DNA from 3 places in the Pantoea cypripedii genome. Region 2 is predicted to be linked to each of the others. Evidence: predicted binding sites of a transcription regulator. Region 2 holds the regulator's gene; each other region holds the start of a gene.

Region 1 (3,285 bases), on a different contig from region 2:
TACATATCTACGGTGGCATGACGTGGCTGGACCCGCGTTTGTTAAAAACTGCCAGCAAACAGACCGAGGATAAGCAAATCGTTGGTTTGTCGCGCTACGTCGCCAGCTTGTTTGCTGCCTATGATCTGCCGATGCTGAGTGGCACGGATATCCACGGCGGCCTGCATTATGTGGGGCGGCGCAGCACCGATAACCAGAACAATGGCTGGGTGAGTGGTTATACCACGCTGGACGCTGGAACGGCATGGAAGACGCAACTGTTCAACACCGCCACCACCTTCCGCCTGGATGTGACCAACCTGACGAATCGCCACTACTGGACCAATATCGTACCGGGTGGACTCAACGGTTACAGCGGTTCGGGTTACGCCAGCGCCCAACTGGGCGAGCCGCGTATGGTTCAGGTATCCATGCAGCTTAACTTCTGACGGGAATACACCGATGTTGAAACCGATTTGCCGGTTGGCGCTGATGCTGCCGTTATTGCTGGCTAGCGCCACTTCCCTGGCGCAAACCGTGATTGACGATCGCGGCAATCATGTGGAAATCACCCATCCGGTCAACCATATTGCGGATGCCTGGTTTGCCCATCATTCGTTACTGATGACGCTGGGTGCAGGTGACCGCATTGTCGCGACGGTAAACCATCCGGCAGATCGGCCGTGGATGTTTAAGGTTCAGCCGTCTCTGAACCAGGCTTTACAGGCGCATGGTAAAACCTTCGCCAGTGAAGCGCTGGTGGCGCGCCATGTGGATGCGGTCTTTGTCCCGGCCAATGATCCGGATGCCCAGTCTTACCGCCTGGCGGGCATTCCGGTGCTGGAAATGCAGTTTGATGACTTTGACTCGATGAAACGTTCACTTACCACCACTGCGGCGGTGGTTGGCACGCCTGAGGCGCAGGCACGCGCGGTGGCCTACAACCAGTATCTGGATCAGCAAATCGCCAGCATTCAGGCGAAAACGCAGGGCTTGACCAGTAGCCAGCGTCCAACGGTGCTGCATATTCAGTCGCTCCATCCATTGAAAGTGGATGGCCGCAACACGCTGATTGATACCTGGATCAACCTTGCTGGTGGGCGCAATGTGGCGGCGGGGATTGATGGCAATATGAAGCCTGTTTCTCCGGAGGATGTTATTCGCTGGAACCCGGACGTGATTATCATTGGTGCCGGTGCGGGCAATCTGGCGGATTCTGATTATGCCGGCCTGTTCAATAGCGTGAAGGCGGTGCAGAACCATCGTGTCTGGCAGAATCCGGCGGGAGTATTCCCGTGGGACCGTTATGGTACGGAGGTGGCGTTGCAGATTCAGTGGGCTGCCGCGAAGCTCCACCCGGAACTGTTTCCCGCCCTGGACATCAATGAGGCGACGCGACGTTTTTATCGCCAGTTTTATCAGTACCCGCTGAGTGCCGCCGAGGCCGATCGGATATTGCAGGCGCTGCCGCCAGCCTCCTGATAAATAAAATCCCTGTCATATCAATCTGTTTCCTTTACATATCTCTACAATCGCAAAATAACCTCTGCCAGCTGGTGAGTAACCCAGCTGGCAAAATTTAACGGGTGTGTATTTTTAATACAGAAAAACGCCCAGGCAAGAGCCCTTGATTAATCAGGGGCTTCCTTAAGGTTAACTTAATGTTGTGATGTTCGTCACGATGGTTTGCCAGATAATATATGGCGAACCATGGATCAAAGAGTGTTTTTCCTTTTTTTACTGCGTCGCTGATGGGGAATATTTATTATTTTCATGTGTAGTGATACTAATAATTATTATCATTACGCTTTTAGCGACTATCTGGAGCACTCTACTTGCTGGCGACGTTCATTATCGCATTGCGCGAAGGTCTTGAAGCTGCACTAATCGTAGGTATTATCGCCGCTTTCTTACGCAAAAATGGCAAACCGCTGACCGCCATGTGGGTGGGCGTGGTATGTGCTGTCATTCTCTCCCTTGCCGTCGGTTTTGTACTGAACCTGACTGAAAATGCGTTACCGCAGGCGCGTCAGGAGATGATGGAATCCATCATCGGCCTGGTCGCAGTGTTCTTTGTCACCGGCATGGTGATGTGGATGAACTCCCATGCTCACAACCTGAAGCGTCAGCTGGAAACCGAAGCCGCAGAGGCGATAACACGCTCCAGTGCGATGGCGCTGGCGAGCATGGCCTTTTTGTCGGTGCTGAAAGAAGGCTTCGAGACCAGCGTCTTTTTACTGGCGACGTTTTCTGCTTCGCAATCGGCCACCTGGGCGGCGATAGGTGCGGTGCTGGGCTTGCTGGTGGCGGTGCTGGTGGGATGGGGCATTTATGCCGGTGGGATTCGTATTAACCTGTCCCGTTTCTTCCGTTTTACGGGTCTGTTCCTGATTCTGGTTGCCGCCGGATTAATTATCTCCGCCTTACGCAGTGCGCATGAAGCTGGCTGGCTCAATGCCGGGCAGCAGCGTGTTGCCGACCTCACCTGGCTGGTGACACCGGGCACGGTGCAGTCTGCATTGATCACCGGGGTACTCGGCATCCCGGCCGATCCCCGGCTGGTGGAGTTCGCGGGCTGGCTGATTTACATCGTCGCCGTTGCGGCCCTGATCTACTGGCCAGCACACCTGCGACCTGCGCCCAAGCGAGCGGCGCAGTTTACCACCGTGACCGGGGCAGGCCTGGCGCTCACCGCGTTGCTGCTGTTTCTGGTTTACCCGGCACCGAATGCTGATATTCCCGATGAAATTCCGCTGGTGAGCCGCACGTCGCAGCAAACCGTAGGCCATATCAGTAGCCAGCCTGCTGCGGGCAAACCCCAGTTTGCCGTTACCCTTGAGGGGCTACCTGCCGCAGCGCTGACGGTGCCTGATGATCAGTTAAGCAAAGTCACCACTTCCGGTAAGCAGGAGTGGCAGGCGGATTACAGCTATGAGCCAGCCGACGCCAGCTCGCCACTGACGCTGGATCAGGTGATGGAAGCCTATGGCAACCGCATTCCGGTGGGATTAAGCCCGGCGCAGCATCCTGGCCCGTATCAGGCGAAATGGACGGTGAATTGCAGCGTGGACGCTACCATGATGCGTGGCGTAGTGGTAACCGCAGAATCGCACTCGTCAACCTATATCACTTTATCCGGCAGTGGCCTGCAATCGCCGCGCACCATTAGCGCCCGCGCCCGTAATGCAGAAGCGGGCTGCGACTGGCAAATCAGCCCGGCGTTTTCGCAGGATATCGAGCAGCGCCTGCGTGATGCGGTGGCTGCGCAGGATGTCTACCACTTCTGGGCTGTTATTTTACCTTCGC
Region 2 (3,285 bases):
GGATTTCCGTGAAGAAGCCAATAAACAGTACAAACGTCTGGTGCTGGGCAAAGAAGTCCGTCTGCGTAATGCTTACGTGATCCGTGCAGAGCGCGTGGCAAAAGACGAAGAAGGCAATATCACCTGCATCTACTGTAGCTGTGACGTTGATACCCTGAGCAAAGATCCGGCTGATGGCCGCAAGGTGAAGGGTGTGATCCACTGGGTTTCAGCGATCCACGCGCTGCCAGCGGAATTCCGTCTCTACGATCGTCTGTTCAGCGTGCCAAATCCGGGAGCGGCTGAGGATTTCCTCACCACCATTAACCCGAATTCGCTGGAAATCAAACAGGGCTTTGTCGAGCCGGGACTGCGTGATGCCGATGCACTGGCGCCGTATCAGTTTGAACGTGAAGGTTATTTCTGCGCAGACAGCGTTTACTCACAGCCCTCTAAGCTGGTGTTTAACCGCACTGTCGGTTTACGTGATACCTGGGCGAAAATCGGCGATTAATCCTTTTTGTCGTTATCACCATATCATCACGAAAGGGCGAGCAATCGCCCTTTTTTATTGGCTGTAATTTCGGGCTGGCAACCTTTTATGCTGTAGGCTGTGAAAGGCGTTTGTTACCGGGATTTGCAACTAATCTGACTTTAGTAAAATTAATCCATTTGCGAGTGTGAAAAACTGTATTTCAGGTAGGCTATGCGCTCCCAGACGTTGCTCCGCGGGTTATAAAAGGAAAAAAAATGACGAGTCTCGCTCAGGAAGCCAAACACAGCGTAGTGGTTTTACATCAGCTTATCGAACGTATTTTTAATCAGTCAGAGGGCACTGACGACAGCATTGAGTTGTTTCTCTCGCATTTTCACCCGGATTTCAAAATGGTGACCCCGCAGGGAAAACAGCTGGATTTGAATGCGACGGAGGTGTTGTTCCGCCAGTTGCGTGGTCAGCGGGAAGGGATGCGCATCGCGACCAGCGAACATGCCATCATTTCACAGCAAAGCCAGGAAGTGACCATTCAATATCGTGAATTGCAAATGATGAACGGCAACAACCAGAGCCGCATTTCTCTGGCGGTGCTGGATTGCACCACCTCCATTCCGCGCTGGCGTTACCTGCAGGAAACGCTGGTTCTGTAATTTCAGGCATAAAAAAACCGGTGCCAGGCACCGGTTTTTTCATACTGCATAGCACACTTTATTGCTTATCGTGGAGCGTCTCGTCTTCGCGGCAGTCTCCCAGCGCACAGTGGCCGTACAGGTACAGGCTGTGGTTGGTGAGTTTGATACCGTGACGTGTTGCGATTTCACGTTGACGCGTCTCAATAGACTCATCACTGAACTCGATCACTTTGCCACAATCCAGGCAGATCAAGTGGTCATGATGATGCTGTTGCGTCAGTTCAAAGACGGATTTGCCACCTTCAAAGTTATGACGAGTCACGATACCCGCGTCATCAAACTGGTTAAGAACGCGATATACCGTTGCCAGACCAATCTCTTCGCCCATGTCGATCAGGCGTTTGTACAAATCTTCCGCACTGACGTGATGGCACTCGGGTTCCTGAAGCACTTCCAGAATTTTCAGTCTGGGTAGAGTGACTTTCAGGCCAGCCTTCTTCAATGCGGAGTTGTTGTCAGTCATGCGGATATTGTCCTGTTACTTTGCTAGTCACTTGCGGCGCAGGGCCTTGAATGTCGATCACGCGCATTCTCATTTGCGTCTCATTATAGAACTCAAGCAGTGAAATGAAAACCAAGGGCACGTCCTGAAATCACCAATGGCTGTAGGGATAAATGTCGCTAACGCCGGCGGGGATCGTACAGGTCTTTGTTTCCATTTCACTCAGCCTCATTCTGATGCCAGAGGAATAAGCGGATGACCGTTACGGGTATTCTACAGATTTGCAGGTAAAAGTTAAAAAAACGTGGCTATTATTTTTATAGGAATTTCCGATTCTCAATGTGAGCCAGCGCCCACATTGAGTAGGAAAGGGGATCAGGCTTCGATAATGTCTTTCAACTGCAGCTCATCGAAAATCTGTTTCACCCACTTATCAACACGTTCGTTGGTCAGTTCCGGCTGACGATCTTCATCGATAGCCAGACCAAGGAAGTGTTTGTCATCGGCCAGACCTTTGGATGCTTCGAAGTGGTAACCTTCAGTCGGCCAGTGACCGACAATCACCGCACCATTTGGCTCGATAATGTCACGGATGGTGCCCATCGCATCACAGAAGTATTCTGCATAATCTTCCTGGTCGCCACAGCCGAACAGCGCAACCAGTTTGCCATTGAAGTCGATCTCTTCCAGTGTCGGGAAGAAATCATCCCAGTCACACTGCGCTTCGCCGTAGTACCAGGTCGGAATGCCCAGCAACAGAATATCGAATGCTTCGAGATCTTCTTTAGTGCTCTTGGCAATGTCATGCACTTCGGCCACGTCTTTACCCAGTTGTTTCTGGATCATTTTTGCAATGTTTTCAGTGTTGCCGGTATCGCTGCCGAAGAAAATGCCTACGATTGCCATGGGTTAAGTGACCTCTTAAATCCTGATATTGAATACGTAATTACAGCGAATGATAGCAGACCGGGCAAAGTGGCGGAACTTGTAAAGCCGTGACTTTTGTTCCTGCGTGCGGTCTGCGCCTGTTACGACAGTTTGAGCTGCGCCAGCAGCATTTGTTCAATCAATTCGCTACGGCTGATGTTTTGTTGCTCAGCCAGGGTGTTGAGTGCATCAACGGCCTCGCTGCTCATTTTCAGCTCAACACGACGCAATCCTCGCACTTTATCGCGTTTCAGCTGATTGCGTTTGTTAATCCGCAACTGTTCGTCACGCGTCAGCGGACTGGTTTTGGGGCGACCGGGACGCCGCTCATCAGCGAAGAGATCGAGCGTGGTACGGTCAGTCTGTTCTTTTGCCATGATTTGTAAAACTGAGTGGGCGCGAACGGCGGAAAGGCGCTGCGCGATTTATACATTATCGGCCCGGCCACGGTGAAAAAATCATCCGTGGCAAATTTTTAGCGCGACATCATACTCCAGCGCCCCTTACTACGCCAACCTTAAACGGTTCGCGGCAAGCTTTTGCTTTTACAGTACAAAAAATCGGCGCACTGCGCGTAAAACGGCTTCGGGTTTTTCGGCATGGACCCAGTGCCCGGCTCCGCTGATGACATGCGCATGTGCCTGGGGGAACTGGCGCAACAACGCATCACGGTGCTGATTATCCAGATAGGGAGAATCACCGCCGCGGATAAACAGCGCCGGATGCGGCCATGCAGGCACCTCTTCCCA
Region 3 (3,285 bases), 2.3 Mb from region 2:
GCCGAACTCTGCCCCATAGATATAAGCTTTATCACGGTTTTCTGCGCGGTAAGCGATACCGATGTTATCCGGAATGTTAGTGAAGACTTCCGGATTCGCGCTACGGCTGTAACGGGTGTAGTCGATAAAGTTTTTGTAACTGTTGTAGAAGGTCGCCGCCGAGAAGGTGATCCCTTCGACAGCTTCACCTTTCAGACCGAACTCAAAGTTGTTGCTGGTTTCGGTTTTCAAGTCAGTGTTACCCAGCAGAGCATACTGATTGCTACCACCGTAATTAGACGACAGGTTCCATGAGCCATACATTTGGCTGGCGTTCGGGAACTGCGCACCGCGCTTGTATTGCAGATACGCCATCATCTTCGGCGTCAGATTGTACTGGAAGGCGAGCGACGGCAGGATCTGCCCGTCACTGAATCCCTTGCCATAAAGCGTTTCCACATCACCGGTAGACAGATCCGCATCACCGCCTGCCAGGCTGGAAAGATTTTGCGGCTTGGTATTCTGGTAAGCGTAACGCACCCCAGGAATGATCGAGAAGGTGTGACCATTCAGATCCCAGCTCATCGTATCTTCAGCATAGACGCCTAAACTCCAGGTACGGCTATCCGCTTCAGGTCGGGTGATGTTGTTGTACGAGGTCTGTGCCGGATCCAGCCAGTACGGACGTTCGGTTTTGGCAATGCTGCCGTTCAGGCCGTAGCGGAAGTTGTTAAACAACCAGCTTTTTTCCCCTTTGGTTTCAAAGCCAAAGGTTTTGGTGTTGTAGTTTGAATAGATATTGTGGGCTTCAACCGTACCGGCCGCTGGCGCAGCGGTATCATCATGTGCTTCGGTTTGCTGGTAATAGATGCTGCTTTCGAGGCTGTCCACCAGCAGGTTGTTATCTGGCGTCCAGAGATCTTTCAGCATGCCGCTCCAGCGACGCGTCTGGCTGCTCTGATCGGCTCGGCCATAAATAGTCGTGGTGCTGCTGCCCCAGTAATCGAAGTTGGTGTGGTTGGTTTTGTGATAGTAATCCAGGGTGGCGCTGAACTGGTGTTCGCTGTTTGGCTGCCAGATACCGGTCGCGGCAATGGCGTCAGAGTGCCAGTTCGCCGGATACGCATCAATGGTTCCGCTGTTATTGCGGGTTTCCTGGCCGTCACGACGGCTGATCACCACAATACCACGCAGGGTTTCATCGCCTGCCGCGGCAGTGATGCCGTTGTGCCAGCTGCGGTTGGAAGAGTCGTAGTCACTCTGGTAACCGAAGTAGGTTTGTTTGGTGGGTGACAAATAGTCATCCGGGGATTTTGGCCGGAATGAAACCGATCCGCCAAGCGCCAGGTTCTTGTTGGAAACATCGGTAGCGCCTTCGACGATACCCACGGATCCATACATATAAGGATCGATATAGTCGCGACCAATCCCGAAGGTGCCTGAACCGGCACGGCCCACTGAGCTGCGGCCGGTGGCTAAAGGCTGTTCAATGCCGTCTACGTCAATGGAAACGCGGTTATCTTCCAGGCCACGAATGTTATAACCGGTATAACCGCCACGGTCCCCGGTATAGCCACTCTTGCCGGTGTTGCTGCCGCCAGCGGCACCCGGCGCGGTGACCAGCGGCTGATAGCGCATAATGGAGCCAAAATCATTACCACCCTGTTTCTGCAACTCGTCGGCAGAAAGCGTGGTACGGCTACCGGCAACCAGCGGTTGTTTCGGCGCAGTGACCGTCATCACCGGTTCATTTGTGGTGGTTTTTTTGCCTGAAATCGCCAGATCCTGATTGTCGCTGGTGGCTGCGTAGCCGCAGGCTGCATGGATGGCGGATGCCAGCACCGCTGTTTTAAACAGACGCTGTGAGGTGAACCCCTGAAAAATTGGAGACATAGACGCGAAATACCTTGTTAATTGTTAGTATTCGCTCACGTGCTTGCTGCCAGAAAACCACAGTTTTGTATAAAAACCGTAAAAAGTTACAGACTTTTTTTATGTTATAAATGATTTCGTCAGAAATGTAATGCAAGTGGTAATCATTATCAATACCATTTACACTAAGATGTATCTTAGACAGCACATTTTGTTAACCGCAGTTAACTTATTACTAATCAATCAATTAAGATGAGCGATGAAATGACACACAAACCGGCGGTGAATATTCATTACTGTACGCAATGCAACTGGCTGCTGCGCTCAGCGTGGATGGCACAGGAGCTGCTGCATACTTTTGCTGACGATTTAGCCTCTGTCACCTTGCAGCCCGGCACCGGCGGCGTGTTTGAGATAACCATTGATGGCAAGGTGATTTGGGAGCGTAAACAGGAAGGCGGTTTTCCCGACGCCGCCGCATTAAAGCAGCGGGTGCGTGATTATTGTTTCCCGGATCGCGAGCTGGGGCATGTGGATAAGAAGAAACCGACCGGGAATTGAGGTCAGGCGACCTCATGCTCCTGCGGCCATAACAGCCGGTCCTGCGCGGTACTTAAGGTGACGATCGCCGGATGATAAATCGCGAAAGGTTCCGCCAGCGGGCACACCATATATTTGCCCAGTGCGCTGGGGATAAATTCGGAGCGCGGTAAAAATGCCGCGCCATCAAAACCCTGCTCCATCATTTCCAATACCAGACGCGGTTCTGAAACCTTAATGGTGATATTCACCTGATCGAGGCTACTGAACAGTTTGCTGCGCATCACTTCATAGGTCCCTTCCCCGCCGATACGGTGCAGCAACATCAGCGGAATGCCGCTCAGGTCACTGAACTGCAAGGCTTTCCCGGCCAGCATTGGGCTGTAGTGGGAAGAAATCACCGCGATAGTATCAATCGGTTCCAGCTCACGGATAAACCAGGGCTGGCGATCGCCAGGAACTTGCATCAGCGCAATATCCACGGTGTTATCCAGCAGCATCGCTTCCAGATGGCTGGAATCAGACACAATCACGTTGATGTCCCAGTCGGGGCGGTTGCGGTAGTAATCCATCAGGATGCTGTTGAAATAACGCAGATAAAGGTAGGAAATACCGATATTTACCCGGCGCTGTTTGCGCGTGGCGATGGTGATGGTCTGGCGCTTGAGTTGATTGACCCGGCTTAAGATGTCGCAGGCCTGGCGATAGAGAAAGGTTCCGGCTTCGGTCAACACCATACGACGTGGTGTGCGGGTAAACAGCGGTGAACCAATTTCCTCTTCCAGCTCCTGCAGGCGCTTACCCAGCGGCGGTTGTGCGATGTTCAATAGCTTCGCGGCTTTACTGATGGAGCCTTGTTCCGCTATCGAGCAAAAGTAATGCAATCGTTTGAGA

Evidence for each region. Region 2 encodes Fur, which represses iron uptake genes when iron is present. Its sites were predicted from a motif close to ATAATAATGAGAACNACTATCAA; they were not measured.
Region 1: a site for Fur is predicted at 1,760-1,782, ahead of efeU (iron uptake transporter permease EfeU). Genes of this name have one in related genera too.
Region 3: a site for Fur is predicted at 2,003-2,025, ahead of HA50_RS16370 (TonB-dependent receptor domain-containing protein). Genes of this name have one in related genera too.

The regions. Positions count from the first base shown of each region.
Region 1 covers NZ_MLJI01000003.1:270,722-274,006, forward strand. Annotated here, with positions in the region: partial or broken gene HA50_RS29320 (TonB-dependent receptor) at 1-428, shown strand, start outside; gene HA50_RS29325 (ABC transporter substrate-binding protein) at 442-1,461, shown strand; gene efeU (iron uptake transporter permease EfeU) at 1,815-3,285, shown strand, end outside.
Region 2 covers NZ_MLJI01000001.1:1,215,042-1,218,326, forward strand. Annotated here, with positions in the region: gene glnS (glutamine--tRNA ligase) at 1-493, shown strand, start outside; gene HA50_RS05540 (hypothetical protein) at 730-1,125, shown strand; gene fur (ferric iron uptake transcriptional regulator) at 1,184-1,630, opposite strand; gene fldA (flavodoxin FldA) at 1,985-2,515, opposite strand; gene ybfE (LexA regulated protein) at 2,638-2,913, opposite strand; gene ybfF (esterase) at 3,082-3,285, opposite strand, start outside.
Region 3 covers NZ_MLJI01000001.1:3,560,235-3,563,519, forward strand. Annotated here, with positions in the region: gene HA50_RS16370 (TonB-dependent receptor domain-containing protein) at 1-1,872, opposite strand, end outside; gene HA50_RS16375 (Rdx family protein) at 2,116-2,412, shown strand; gene HA50_RS16380 (LysR family transcriptional regulator) at 2,415-3,285, opposite strand, start outside.